Regions from separate parts of the Micromonospora chalcea genome, predicted to be linked through region 1. Evidence: riboswitches for the same ligand, from Rfam matches in the RefSeq annotation. Region 1 holds a riboswitch; the other holds the start of a gene.
The links. Region 1 has a riboswitch for cyclic di-AMP ahead of PVK74_RS01265 (C39 family peptidase). Riboswitches for the same ligand answer to the same signal wherever they lie in the genome.

Region 1 (7,177 bases):
CCCGACGGTCCTCTACACCCCAACGTGGACCGGGCACCACGCCGACGCCAACTACTGCTCGCTGCCGGTGGCCGAGACGCTGATCCGCCGGCTGATCGACCGCGGGGCGGCGGTGATCCTGCGCGCCCACCCGTACACCGACAAGAACCCGGCCTCGGCCCGCCAGCTCGCCCGGCTCACCGAGCTGCTCGCCGCCGACCGGGCCAAGACCGGCCGCCCGCACCTGTTCGGCGCCGCCGCGGCCCGCGAGCTGACGCTCACCGAGTGCGTCAACCGCGCCGACGCGCTGGTCTCCGACGTCTCCGGCGTCATCTCCGACTGGCTCTACTCCGGCAAGCCGTACGCGGTCACCGACACCGGCGCCGACGGCGAACACTTCGTCGAGCGGTTCCCGCTCGCGGCGTCCGGCTACGTGCTGCGGCGCGACATGTCCAACGTGGACCAGGTGATCACCGACCTGCTCGACGCCGACCCGAAGGCCGCGCAGCGCTGGGCGGCGCGCACCCGCTACCTGGGCGACTTCCCCGCCGACGCCTACGCCGAGGCGTTCCTCGCCGCCGCCCGCCGCGAGCTGGAGGCCGACTGGGCGGTCCCGGCGCAGCGCGCCGTCGTGTAGGCCCCGCTCTACAGGTACGCGTCGAGCAGGGCGAGCACGGCGGCCGGGTCCTCGACGTGCGCGTTGTGGCCCAGGCCGGGCAGGGTGGCCACCGGCACGCCCAGCTCCTTGAGCTGCGCGTCGCTCACCATCGGGTCCTGCTCGCCGCGGGCCAGCAGCACCGGCACGCCGGTCGCGGCCAGCTGGGCGGGCAGCCGAGGCTCGCCGACCGCGAACGCGGCCGGGTCCATCGCCAGCCGCCAGCGGCCGTCGACCCGCCGCAGCCCCGCCTCCACCACCGGGTGGTCCGGGGCGAACAGCCCGGCCAGCCCCGAGACGCGCAGGTAGCGGCGGGCCGCCTCGTCCCGGGTGGCGAACCAGGTGACCGGCCGGGCGGCCAGCTCGCTCGCCTTCGCCAGCTCGGCCGGGGACCAGACCGCCTTGATGCCGAGCCCCACCACCGCGTCCACCGGAAGAGCCCGCTGCCGGGCCGCGAGCGCCAGCGCCACCACCCCGCCGAGCGAGTGCCCGAGCAGCACCAGCCGGTCGTGCGGGCCCAGCCGGAGCGGACCGAGCCCGTCCGCGACGCGCTGGGCCAGGGCGTCGAACGAGTAGCCGTCGAGCGGCGGCGACCAGCCGTGGCCGGCCAGGTCGGGGGCGAGCCAGCGCCCGGGCCAGCGGCGCTCCAGCAGCGGCGCCCAGGGCAGCCACACCTCGCCGGTGGCGCCCATGCCGTGCAGGAGAATCAGGTGCCGGTTCCCCGTCGCATCGCCCATTGGCGCAGTCTGCCACCGCCCGCCCCGGACACGCGAGACCGAACCCGCCCGACCCGCCCCCACGCCCCACCCCGCCCCCGCCCCCGCCCTCGCCCTCGCCGCCGATCTTGGAGTTGTGGTGCCTTCCATAGCGGGCGAGCCGGGCATACCAGGCGCCACAAGTCCAAGATCGACGCGCCGAGAGGGCGGCGGGCCAGGGCGGGTGGGGACGGGGAAGGCCGGCGCCCCGGGAGGGGTGCCGGCCTTCCGGGGGTGCGGAGGGTCAGGCGGAGTAGCCGCGGCTGGCGATCCAGTGCGCCAGGTCGATCGTGGTGAGCCAGTACGACGGCAGCGACGGGTCGGCCGAGTCGGCGATCCGGACGGTCCGGCCGTCGTCCTTGTAGCCGATCACCGCGACGTAGTGGCCGCCGGGGAACGAGTGCCAGCCGCCGTTGGTGTCGGTGGCGGTGCCGGCGACGTTCGCGACGACCCCCCGGCCGTTGCTGATCGCCTCGACCACGTCGGCCTGAAGCCGGTCCATCTGGGCCGGGCTGGCCGAGCCGGGAATCATCCGGGTCCGGTACGGGTTGCCCTTGACCTGCTGGTTGAGCACGCGCGTGGTGTCCTCGGCCGAGTTGGTGCCCATCTCGGTGGTGCCGAGCGGGCCGGCGAGGGCGTCCTGGCTGCGCTCGATGCCGGTGGCGCTGAGCGCGTTGCGCACGGCGGCCGGGCCGCAGTAGTAGTAGTTGATCTGCGCCTGGTAGTCGTAGTCCAGCGTCTTGCTCGACGGCGGCTTCGGCGCGGCCTTGGTGACGTCCGGGTCCGCCGCGGCCTTCTTCGCCGACGGGGAGGCGCTGGGCGACTTGCTGGGCTCGGCGCTCGGCGACGCCGGCGGGACGCCGATACGCGCCTCGCTGCGGCTGGCGGGCTCGCCGAGCCGTGCGCCGAGTTCGGCGACCGAGGCGGTGTTCTCCTGCTGGACCGGGGCGTCCTCACCGGCGGCGAGGGCGGTGCCGGCGCCGGCGGCCAGCACGAGCGCCGCGGCCGATCCGGCGATGATCTGGTACGGGCGTTCGGTGGCGATCCGCCGCAGCTGACGCTTCAGGTGGTGCTTCACGAAATCCTCCACGGGGGGCGTGATCGGCACACGCCGGCCCGGCACGTGGAGGGGTTCACACGTGCTGGCAGGCCGGATGGGCCGGGGGAACGGGTACGCCCGCGATGCCGGGCGCCCAGGGGCGGTTTGCCGGTCGCGTCAGGCGAGCGCGGGTACCGCGGAGCCGTGGAGGCGGGGGGACGATCGAGGGGTGGGCACGAGGATGGGACTCCTTCCGTGGCCGCCGACCGGGTTAGCTGACGGATTCGGGCGGGAAGTACGCCCTACCGCGGCAGTGGCCGCGGATTCACCCCGATGGTGCTCATGGTTCCCCGGTTCGTGATGACACGATTAGGCGGGTCGGCGCGGCGTCGCCTTCTGCGATCGGTTACCGCACCGGACGCGCCGACACTACCGGCGGGTACTGCCCCTGCCAAGCGCTCCCACCTGCGTAAACATGATCCCCGGTAACGGATTTCGGAACAGCCGGTTACTCACTTCACTCAATGGGACAAGCGGTGGTGACGGCGCCCGGGAGGCGAAAAGGGGACAGACGGCGAGCGCGTGACCGGCAATGGCGCGGCTCATTGGCCCGTTCTGCGCTCCACGCCCGTTTCGGCGCCGGGGGTGAGCCGGCTCACCACATTCCGGGTAACAATTCGGTCGCCTCAGCCGACCCGGGCCGGACGCCAGCGGGCGTTGCGGACGAACGCGCCGACCGGCAGGGGGATCGTCGCCGCGCCGCGGGACACCGGGGCGGGCCGCACCGCCAGGGTGGCCGCGTACGCCTCGGCGGCGAGCGTACGGGCGGCCTCGGCGGCCAGTTCGGCGTCCCGCCACGCCTGCCGCTCCCGCTCGGCGGCGCTCTCCCAGCCGGCCCGGCGCCGGTCCCGTACGGCCCGGGCCAGCACGATCTCCTGCTCGGCCGGGTGCCGGCGCGGGTCCCACCCGTTGCGGCGCGCCAGCACGTCGGCGAGTTGCCGGGCGGACAGGTCGCCGCGCCAGTGCGCCGTCATGGCGGCGTGGTGCAGCCAGCGCTCCCGGGCCGCGTACTCCGCCGGGGTGCGCGGGGTGCGCGGGGCGGCCAGCGCGGCGGCCCCGGCCAGGCGGCGGGCGGCGCTGTCCGCCTCGTCGTACGCGGTCCAGGCGCGTTCCGCCTCGTCCTGCGCGGCCAGCCACCGTTCCCGGCGGCGACGGGCCGTCTGGGCGGCCCCGGCGGCGGCCACCGCCACCTCCTCGGCGTACCGGACGAGGTCGTCGCGGCGCGCGGCGTCCTGGTCCACCGGATCGGCGGCAGCCTCGGCGACGCCGTCGCGCTCGGGCCGGGCCACCAGCGCGGCGAGCAGGCCGAACGCGAGCAGCATCAGGAAGGACCAGATGGCGGCGGCCTCGGGGACCGCGGTGAGGAAGTGGTAGAGAGCGGTCTGCGACATGGTCGGCACCTCACGGGAAGAACCTGGCGGGAGACTCCGCACGGCCGGTCGGGGCGCGGCGCGGGGTTGCCGGGCCGGCGAAGGGCGGGTGCGGGATGACGTTCGGTGGGTGCGGTGACGGGCGCGGCCCGTGGGCGGATCAGCGGGCGGGCGGGGCCCGCAGGCCGACCGGCGCGGTGATCCGGCCGGCCGGGACCGGCTGCGGGTCGTTCGGGAGCGTGTCGGTGGCCCGTGCGGCGGGCGCGGGTGCGCCGTCGGGACGGGCCTGCCGCTCGGCGGCGCGGTCGGATTCCGGTCGCGGGGCGGCCGGCGTGCTCACGTACGCCGGGCCGGGCGCGGCGGCCGGGGCCGCGGCGGTCGGCAGCGTGGCCGCGCCGAACGAACAGGCGACGACCACGGCGAGACTGGCGAGCATCCGGGCGGTCCAGCGCGCCACCCACCACACGGGGCAGGTGAGCGCGATCGGAAGCACGGGTACAAATTACCGCCGAACCCCCACTGACGCACCGCCGCACGGCGTGTCGCGGACCGACCGGCCGGCGTGTGCGCGTGTCAGTCCGGGCGACGCCGCCCGGCGTACTCGATGTCCTCGGCCGGACCGGAGACGGACCGCGCGCCGCCGTCGGCGGCCGCGCCCTCGGCGGGCCCGCGCGGAGCCGGCACGGCCGGTGCGCGCGACGCCGCGCGGGCCCGGCGGGACGGGCCGAGCAGGCGCATCATCGGCACCTCCACCCAGCGGTGCAGCGCGGCGGCCAGCGCGAGCGTGAGCAGCAGGAAGCCGAGCACCGCCAGCGGCCCCCGCCAGCCGGGCAGGCCGGTCCCCCAGTCCCCGGTCAGCCGCAGCACGGTGACCATGACCAGCACGTGCACCAGGTAGAAGGCGAACGAGACCTCACCGAGCCAGATCATCGGCCGGGACCGCCAGGGGGTGGGCCGGCCGCGCACGTCGGCGTCCGCCGCCGCGGCGATGACCAGCAGGTACGCCACGGCGAGCAGCGCCGCCCAGAACTCGGCCGGGATCCACAGCGCGGCGACCACCCAGGTGGTGACGAACAGGCCGGTGGCGACCGCGAGGTTCGGTCCGCGCCAGCGGTGGCGGCGCATCAGCTCGGCGGCGGCCACCCCCATCCAGAACTCCAGCGACCGGGTCACCGGGAAGATCTGGGTGAACCACCACCGCTGCTCCTCCGGCACGAGCTGCTGGCCCGGCCACAGCGCCAGGATGAGCAGCGGCGCCGCGACCAGCACGGTCCGCAGCACCCCGGTACGGGCCCGGCGCAGCCACGGCACCACCAGCGGCAGGCACAGGTAGAACGCCAGCTCGCAGGAGAGCGACCAGCTCACGTTGTTGACGCTGTAGAAGTAGCCGTTCAGCGGGATCCACGCCTGGACCAGGAAGAAGTTGCCGATCGCCGCCCACGGCAGGACCGGGTCGGCGAACCAGGCCGCGACCGCCAGCGCCGCCACGAACGTCACCACGTGGTTCGGGTAGATCTTGGCGAGCCGTCGGCGCAGGAACGTCCACGCCCGCTCCCCGTCCCGGTACGACCAGACCAGGACGAACCCGCTGAGGATGAAGAAGAACTCGACGCCGGACAGGCCGAGGCTGAACGCCTTGTCCACCACCGCCTTCAGGTGCGGCTCGGCGACGATCCCCATGGTCCCGGCGTGGAAACCGAAGACCAGCAGCGCGGCGATCCACCGCAATCCGGTCAGCGACGGCAGGCGCGGGGCACGGGTGACAGTCGGCGCGCTGGTCATTCCGGGCACCCTACCCCGGAGTACCGGGACGTTCCCGGCGAGCCGACGGCCGCCGGGTCACCCAGGGACGGCGGATAGGATTTCCGTTCCTGCACGCGCGGGCGACGCCCGCCGGCACGCCGTGCCGTACGGAAGGTGAGCGAACCGGATGCACCAGCGGATCCTGCTCCGCGCCCGCAAGGGCCCGTTCGACGTCCTCACGCCGGAGGAGACGTTCGCCGGCAACTGGATCGGGGACAACAGCGGAAACCTGGTCTTCAGCCACGCCGCGCACAAGCTGCTGGCCACCTCCGCGGCGGAGATCACCGCGACCCGCACCCCGGCCGACCCGCGCCTCGCCGACGAGATCAACGAGCGGTACGACGTGTTCGTCGTACCGCTGGCGAACGCCTTCCGTCGCAGCTTCGTGCACCGCCTCGCCCCGCTGACCCGGCTGATCGAACGGCTGAAGATCCCGGTGGTGGTGCTCGGTGTCGGCGTGCAGACGAACGTCGACGGCGACCGCGAGTACCTGCGCCCGATCGACGAGCCGGTGCGCGCGTTCTGCAAGGCCGTGCTGGACCGGTCGCACAGCATCGGCGTACGCGGCGAGGTGACCGCGAGCTACCTGAACACGCTCGGCTTCTCCGACGTGGAGCAGATCGGCTGCCCGTCGATGTTCCTGCACGGCGACACGTTCCAGCTGGCGAAGAAGCAGCCGGAGCTGACCGCCGAGTCGAAGGTCGCGCTCACCATCTCGCCGTACGTCCGCTCGATGGCCTCGGTGGTCCGCCACCACCACGAGCGCTACCCGAACCTGTGCTACGTGCCCCAGGACCTGCGGACGCTCGGCACCCTGCTCTACGGCGACGCGCCCGAGCACCGCGGCCAGAGCAGCGACATCCCGCTGCACACCTCGCACCCACTGTTCGTCGAGGACAAGGTGCGCATGTTCGTCGACCCGTGGACCTGGATGGACCACCTCTCCGGGTACGACTTCGCGTTCGGCACCCGTATCCACGGCACCATCACCGCGCTCGTCGCCGGCACGCCCGGCTACCTGTTCGCGCACGATTCGCGCACGCTGGAACTGGCCCGCTACTTCGACATCCCGCACCGGATCATGCGCGACGTGCCGGCCGACGTGGACGCCGCCGACCTCTACGCCGAGGCCGACTACACCGCGCTCACCGAGGGCCACAAGGCCCGCTTCGAGACCATCACCGCGTTCCTGCGCAAGCACGACCTCGGCATCTCGTTCGACGACGACGACAGCGCCGCCCGCTTCGACCAGCGGGTCCGCGAGACGGTGTTCCCGCCGGCCGTCCGGCCCGCTGCCACCACCCCGCCGGCCGAGCTGCTGACCCGCATCGAGCGGCTGCGCGACGAGAACGCCAAGCTCACCGGGACCATCGACGCGCTGCGCTCGCAGCAGCTCCGGGAGCGGATCAAGCAGGCCGTCCCGGGCAAGGTCCGCCGGATGCTGCGGCGCTGATCGTCGTACGCCTGTTCTAAACAGGGTACGATCGGCGGCGTGCCCGACGTCGCGTACCAGCCC
Region 2 (7,177 bases), 1.2 Mb from region 1:
GTTCGGCGTCGGTTTCTACGCCACGTTCATGGTCGCCGACAAGGTGACGCTGCTGACCCGCCGCGCCGGACAGTCCGGCGGCACCCGCTGGGAGTCCACCGGCGAGGGCACGTACTCGATCGAGGAGGTCGAGGACGCACCCCAGGGCACCTCGGTCACGCTGCACCTCAAGCCCGTCGACACCGAGGACAACCTGCACGACTACACCGCCGAGTGGACGATCCGGGAGATCGTCAAGCGCTACTCCGACTTCATCTCGTGGCCGATCCGGATGACGGTCGACAAGCCCGGCGAGGACGGCGCCACCACCCGCGAGGAGCAGACGCTCAACTCGATGAAGGCGCTCTGGGCGCGCTCGCGGGACGAGGTCGACGAGGCCGAGTACAAGGAGTTCTACCGGCACGTCGCGCACGACTGGGCCGACCCCCTCGAAACCATCCACATGCGCGGCGAGGGCACCTTCGAGTACGAGGCGCTGCTGTTCCTGCCGTCGCACGCCCCGCTGGACCTGTTCTCCCCGCAGGGCCGCCGCGGCGTGCAGCTCTACGTCAAGCGCGTGTTCATCATGGACGACTGCGACGCGCTGATGCCCAACTACCTGCGCTTCGTCAAGGGCGTGGTGGACGCGCACGACCTGTCGCTGAACATCTCCCGGGAGATCCTCCAGCAGGACCGGCAGATCCGCGCGGTGCGCCGCCGGCTGGTCAAGAAGGTCCTCGCCACGCTCAAGGACATGTCCGCCGAGTCGTACCGCACCTTCTGGACCGAGTTCGGCGCGGTGGTCAAGGAGGGTCTGCTGGAGGACCCGGACAACACCGAGACGCTGCTGGAACTGGTCCGCGCCGCCAGCACCCACGACCCGGCCGAGCCCACCACGCTGCGGGCGTACGTGGAGCGGATGAAGGACGGGCAGAGCGAGATCTACTACGCCACCGGCGAGAACCGGGCCACCATCGAGAACTCGCCGCACCTGGAGGCGTTCCGCGCCAAGGGCTACGAGGTGCTGATCCTCACCGACCCGGTGGACGAGGTGTGGGTCGAGCGCGTCGGCGCGTACGACGGCAAGACGCTGCGCTCGGTCGCCAAGGGCCAGGTGGACCTGGAGACCGAGGAGGAGAAGGAGAAGGCCGAGGCCGAACGGCAGGAGTACGCCGACCTGCTCACGTTCCTCGGCGGCGCGCTCGCCGACAGCGTCAAGGAGGTGCGCCTGTCCACCCGGCTGACCACCTCGCCGGCCTGCGTGGTGGGCGACGCGCACGACATGACGCCGACGCTGGAGAAGATGTACCGGGCGATGGGCCAGGAGGTGCCCCAGGTCAAGCGGATCCTGGAGCTGAATCCGGCCCACCCGCTGGTCACCGGGCTGCGCAAGGCGCACGGTGAGGGCGGCGACACGGCCGCGCTGACCGAGACCGCCGAGCTGCTGTACGGCATGGCGTTGCTGGCCGAGGGCGGCGAGCTGGCCGACCCGGCCCGGTTCACCCGCATCCTGGCCGACCGCCTGGCCCGCGGCCTGTAGCCCGACCCGACCCGGCCCGCTTGATCGACTCCACTACGCCGAGGTGGCGGTATCTGGGTGCCCCCGATGCCTCCACCTCGGCGAGCTTGTCGATCAAGCGCCGGGAAGTCGATCCGGGTGGTTGTCGGGTCAGTCCTTCGCCGGGCTCGTGCGGGCGGCTGGCTGCCGCTTGATCGACTCCAGCTCGCCGAAGTGGTGGTATCAGGCGGGCTCTGACCCCGCCACTTCGCCGAGCTGGTGTTGATCACCTGGGGCGTCCCGGAATGAGGAAGATCGATCCCAGTTGGAGGGACGCTCGGGGCTCTAGATGAGTGAGGGCTCTGGCGGAGATGGTCTTGCGGGCCCGCGTCGGCGGGGCGGCCCTAATGCGCAGGTGTCGAGCGGGTGGATCTGACGGAGCGCCGCTTGGCGAGCGTCGGCTGATGTCGGGCTCTTGTCGAAGGCTGTTGATCGGCTGTGTCCGGGCGGTTGTCGTGGCTTGTGCTTGATCGACACCATTGCGCCGAAGTGGCGGCATCGGACGGGTTCTGACCCCGCCACCTCGGCGAGACGGGTCTGTTCAGGGGAGCGCGGGGTAGAGCGCTGCCACCCCACCGGACAGCCCCGCCTGGACCCGGCGGGCGACGTCGTCGGCCAGGATCTCGTAGCTGCCGGACTCGATGCCGTCGGCGGCGAGCCGGGCGACGTCGGCCGGGTGCGCCTTCGGGCCGGGCACGGCGGCGGCCATCTCGGTGTCCATGTAGCCCACGTGCAGCCCGGCGACCCGGACGCCCCGGCCGGCCAGTTCCAGGCGCAGCGCGTTCGTCATCGACCACTCGGCGGCCTTGGCCGCGCCGTACGCGCCGACGCCGGGGATCGTGAACCAGGACAGCGCCGACAGCACGTTCAGGATCGTGCCGCCGCCGTTCGCCGCGATCCGGGGCGCGAACGCGCGTACCACCGACAGCGTGCCGAGGTAGTGCGTCTCCAGCTCCAGCCGGATCTGCGCGAGGTCACCGTCGAGCAGGTCGGCGCCGGTGCTCACGCCGGCGTTGTTCACGAGCAGCGTCACGTCACCGGCCCGCTCCGCGGCGGCGGCCACCGAGGCGGGGTCGGTGATGTCGAGGCGTACCGGGGTGACGCCGGGCAGGTCGACGGTGTCCGGGTTGCGGGCGCCGGCCCAGACGGTGGCGCCGCGCGCGACGAGTTCGGCGGCCAGGTGCCGGCCGAAGCCGCGGTTGGCGCCGGTGACCAGGGCGGTGCTTCCAGCGATCTTCATGTCTCGCTCCGAGGGGTGGGGAAGGAAGGTGGGTCAGGCGGACAGCAGGCCCGGACCGGGCAGGACGGCCAGCTCGCCGGGCGGTACGTCGTGTCCGGCGTCGCAGCGCAGCCGGGCGTGCACGGCCGCGCCGCACTCGTCGTGGGTCAGCCGGACGGCCGGGCCGGCCTCGTCGGCGGCGTACGTGTCGCCCCACTGCCGCAGCGCGACCAGCACCGGGATCAGGTCGCTGCCCTTGGCGGTGAGCACGTACTCGTCGCGGGTGCGCTGCCCGGGCTCGCGGTAGGGGCGCCGGTCGAGCAGCCCGTCGGCGACGAGCTGCTTGAGGCGTGCGGCGGCGACGGGCTCGCTGACGCCGACCCGCCGCGCGAAGTCGTCGAAGCGGCGGGTGCCGAACGACGCCTCGCGCAGCAGGAGCAGCGTGGTGCGGTTGCCGACCACCTCCAGCGCCCGGGCGATCGAGCAGTTGGCGGTGGACCAGGAGTCACGCTGCGCAAGGAGGTCCGTCATGGCGTCGACGGTACCCCCTGACTTAGGAAATCAAAAGTCAGCTACCTCACAGCTGGCCGGGGAAGAAGCCGTGCCGGGCCAGCGGCTCGACGATCTGGTGCTCCTCGTACGACAGGTGCGACAGCAGCGTGTCGGTGAGCAGGTCCACCGCCTCCTGGAGCTGCGTGAAGTCGCCGGGCCGGTGGACCAGTTCCACGAGCGCCCGGTCGACGCTCTCCACCACCCCGTGGATCACCACGTGTTCCTCCTCGAGGCGGTCGAGCACGGCCGCCAGCCCGGCCTCGGAGCGGCGCAGGTGCGGGAAGATCGAGGCGTCCTCCAGCCCGTGGTGCTGGGTGACCATGGTGCAGTAGGCCGCGCAGTACGCCCCGAGCGTCCAGTTGTTCTGCCGCATGGTCATCTCGTTGAGCGCCGCACGCGCCCGGCCCGGCGAGACGGCGCCCCGCTTGACCTGTTCCAGCAGGTCGCGCACCTGGGCCAGCTCCTGGCGCAGGTGGTCGTGCACGTCCACCAGGTGCTGCCCGGCGGCCTGCCCCCGGGGTGGGTAGACCTGGCCGGCCGGAGGCGGCGGGGCGGTCGGCCGGGTCGACTCGTCCCAGGGGCGGCGCGCGCTCAGACGTACCCCCGGGTCGGGGGTGGGGGTGACCGCCAGTGTGGCCGCGCCGCCGGTGGCGGCCGTGTCGTCGGCGACCGCACGGGCCCCGCTGCCGGGCGCGGTGCGCTCGGCGGCGACGAGTTCGCGGACCGCCGGCGCGACCTCCTGGGCGAAGATCTGGATCGCGCGCGGCTCGTCGCTGCCGAGGATGAACGTGGTGATGCCGTGCTCCAGCGTGAGCCCGGCCAGCTCCTCCGCCCACTGCGCCGGCGGCCCGGCCAGGAAGCCGGCCGACGAGCGCGCGAACGTGCCGTTCACGTTGAGCATGCGGCGGATCTCGGCCGGGTCGCGCCCAGCGGCCTCGGCGCCCTCGTCCACGAGCGCGTTCAGGGCGGGCAGCTCGTCGGGGCCCTTCGGCAGGTAGGACAGGGAGGGCAGCCAGCCGTCCGCGGCGCGGCCGACCAGGCGCAGCATGCGCGGCTTGTACGCGCCGACCCAGATGCCCACCTGATGAGCGGGTGCCGGACCGCGCTTGGCGCCGACCACGCGGTAGTGCTCGCCGTCGACGCGGATCATGCCGCGCCGGTCGGTGTCCCAGACCTCGCGGATCACCCGGATCGCCTCGTCCAGGGCCTGGACCGCCGCGCCGGGGGACAGGCGCCGCCCGCCCGTCGCCTCGATCGCGTCCCAGAACGCGCCCGCGCCGAGTCCCATCTCGACCCGGCCGCCGGTGAGCAGGTCCAGGCTGGCCACGCTGCGGGCCAGCACCACCGGCTGGCGCAGCGGCAGGTTGAGGACGTTGCCGGCCAGCCGGATGCGCTCGGTGACGGCGGCCACGTAGGACATCAGCGTCCAGGTGTCCAGGAAGCCCGGCTGGTACGGGTGGTCCTGGAACGTGACCAGGTCCAGCCCGACCTGTTCGCAGAGCGTGGCCAGCGCCACCACCTGGTCGGGCTGCCCGGCGGCGGGGGTGATGAAGCCGCCGAAGGTCAGCTCGTGTCCGTGATCGGTCATCCGTTCCGCCCTCCCGTGATCTTGCTCGGCCCTGCCACGGTAGCTCCACAGGTGGTAGCCCGGCCGGGTGAACACCGTCACAAGAAGTGGACGATCGCCGCAAACCGTCCTTAGCGTCGGTTTCGTTCGCATTCGCGGGCACCGCGGGCCGGAAACGCCAAATCCCGCCGCCGGCCCCGGTAACCGAACCTCGCGCGGGAGCGGGGGAACCACACGTTCCACGGTGCATCGTCACCTCGGGGTGAAGCCGCCACCGGCGGCCGGGCTCCTCGGCCCGAACCCGACAGCTCACCTCGTCGGCGTGGAGGAATCCACATGTCAACTGCATACTCGGCCCGAAGTCGCCGTACCGCTCTCGGTGCGGTGGTGACCGGCGCCGTCGTCGGCGTCGCGACCCTGTTCGGCCCGGCCGCTCCGGCCAGCGCGGGCGTCAACTGGGACGCGGTCGCGCGCTGCGAATCCGGCGGCAACTGGAAGATCAACACCGGCAACGGGTACTACGGCGGGCTCCAGTTCTCCCGCGCCACCTGGAACGGCTACGGCGGCCAGAAGTACGCCGCCCGCGCCGACCTGGCCAGCCGGTCCGAGCAGATCGCCGTCGCGGAGAAGGTGCTGCGCGGCCAGGGCATCGGCGCGTGGCCGACCTGCGGCAAGAAGGGCGGCTCGGCGAACGCCGCGGCGACCCGGTCCGAGCGGGCCGCCCCTAAGAAGGCCACCTCGAAGAAGTCCGCCCCGAAGCGGGCCGCCACGCGCAAGGCCGCGCCGGAGCGGGCCGCGATGACTGCGGCGCCGCAGCCGTCGGCCGGGACGTACGTGGTCCGGCGCGGGGACACGCTGTCGGAGATCGCCGTGGCGCAGCGCGTCGACGGTGGCTGGCGTGCCCTGCACGAGCGCAACCGGGCAGTGGTCGGCGACGACCCCGGCCTGATCTTCCCCGGTCAGCGGCTGCGTCTGCGCTGATCTGGTCCGGACGCCCGGCCGGTTCGACCCGGCCGGGCGGCCGGCCGCCCGCGACACGCCGCGCCGCCGGTGTCCGGCCTGCTCGCGGCGCCGGACGCCACCCGTGACGGCCGCTGACCGCGATTCGTCGGAGCCGGTTGCTAGGGTCACGATGATCGGCTCAGACGTGAAGAAAGCGCGGAAATGACCAACGATCCGTTCTCGGCGGCCGCGAGCATCGACGAACTGCTGACCCGCACGCAGCAGGCGCTCACCGCGATGCGCTCCCGGGCCTCGGAGCACGCCGACGGCGAGCCGGGCGACCTGCTGCGCGCCGAGGGCACCGCAGCCGACGGCCGGGTCCGCGCGGTCGCCGTTCAGGGTGGCCGGCTGGATTCCGTGACGATCGACCCGGACTTGGCCGGCGAGCCCCTCGACGTCCTGTGCGGACATGTCACCGCCGCCGCCAACGCCGCGCTGTCCGAGCTGGACGCCCGGGTCAGCGCGTCGGCGCGGGCCGACGCCGACGCGCTCGCCGCCCGGCTCGGCAGCATGGGTGACCAGGCCGAGCTGTTCGGTCGCGCGATGCACGAGGCGGCCGCGCGGATCCACCGCGACCGCGGCACGGCGTCCCAGGCCGGGCGTCCGGCCTGACCCGACCGCACACGGCCCGGCACGACGCGGCGCCGCCCCGGCACGTGGCGGCGGCCACGCGCGACGCGGCACCGCCCGGCACGACGATGCGGCCGGCCGCCGGGAGGACGACGACCGGCCGCGCTACGCCACGGTCAGCTCAGGGTGACCGCGGTGTCGTCGACGACGAAGGACGTCTGCAGTGAGCTGTCCTCCACGCCGCTGAACGAGATGGTCGCCGTGGTGCCTGCGAGCGACGAGATGTCGAAGGACCGCTGCACGTAGCCGGTGGCCTTGTTCAGGTTGGAGTAGGTGGCCAGCGTGGTGCTGCCGGCCTTGACGGTGAGCTTGTCGTACGCGGTGCCGGTGGTCGTCTCCGCGCTGTCGATGTGCAGCCAGAAGCTGAACGTCGCGCGGCATCCGGCCGGGATCGTCACCGACTGACTGAGCATGTCGGTGTGCGACGAGCCGTACCCGTCCAGCCACGCCTTGTACGAGCCGCCGTGGGCGGCCTGGCCGCTGTCGGTGGTGATGACGCCGGACGAGGCGGTCCAGCTCACGTTGCCCGACTCGAAGCCGGGGTTGGCGAGCTTGTTGCCGGAGCAGCCGCCCGACGGCGGGGTGGTGGTGGCGGTCGGCGTGGGCGTCGGGGTGCCGCCGGCGCAGGTCGGCTCACCCGACTGGGCCGGCACGCTGACCGCCGCCCAGG

Region 2: linked by a shared signal. The riboswitch ahead of PVK74_RS07030 (transglycosylase family protein) and the one ahead of PVK74_RS01265 (C39 family peptidase) in region 1 are both predicted to bind cyclic di-AMP.

Annotation. Positions count from the first base shown of each region.
Region 1 covers NZ_CP118233.1:266,437-273,613, reverse strand. Annotated here, with positions in the region: gene PVK74_RS01275 (CDP-glycerol glycerophosphotransferase family protein) at 1-616, shown strand, start outside; gene PVK74_RS01270 (alpha/beta fold hydrolase) at 625-1,371, opposite strand; gene PVK74_RS01265 (C39 family peptidase) at 1,634-2,467, opposite strand; cyclic di-AMP (ydaO/yuaA leader) riboswitch at 2,674-2,814, opposite strand; gene PVK74_RS01260 (hypothetical protein) at 3,115-3,879, opposite strand; gene PVK74_RS01255 (hypothetical protein) at 4,019-4,351, opposite strand; gene PVK74_RS01250 (acyltransferase family protein) at 4,432-5,640, opposite strand; gene PVK74_RS01245 (polysaccharide pyruvyl transferase family protein) at 5,789-7,114, shown strand.
Region 2 covers NZ_CP118233.1:1,496,320-1,503,496, reverse strand. Annotated here, with positions in the region: gene htpG (molecular chaperone HtpG) at 1-1,519, shown strand, start outside; gene PVK74_RS07045 (SDR family oxidoreductase) at 2,079-2,777, opposite strand; gene PVK74_RS07040 (winged helix-turn-helix transcriptional regulator) at 2,811-3,287, opposite strand; gene PVK74_RS07035 (LLM class flavin-dependent oxidoreductase) at 3,334-4,896, opposite strand; cyclic di-AMP (ydaO/yuaA leader) riboswitch at 5,068-5,213, shown strand; gene PVK74_RS07030 (transglycosylase family protein) at 5,212-5,856, shown strand; gene PVK74_RS07025 (YbaB/EbfC family nucleoid-associated protein) at 6,040-6,489, shown strand; gene PVK74_RS07020 (M4 family metallopeptidase) at 6,624-7,177, opposite strand, start outside.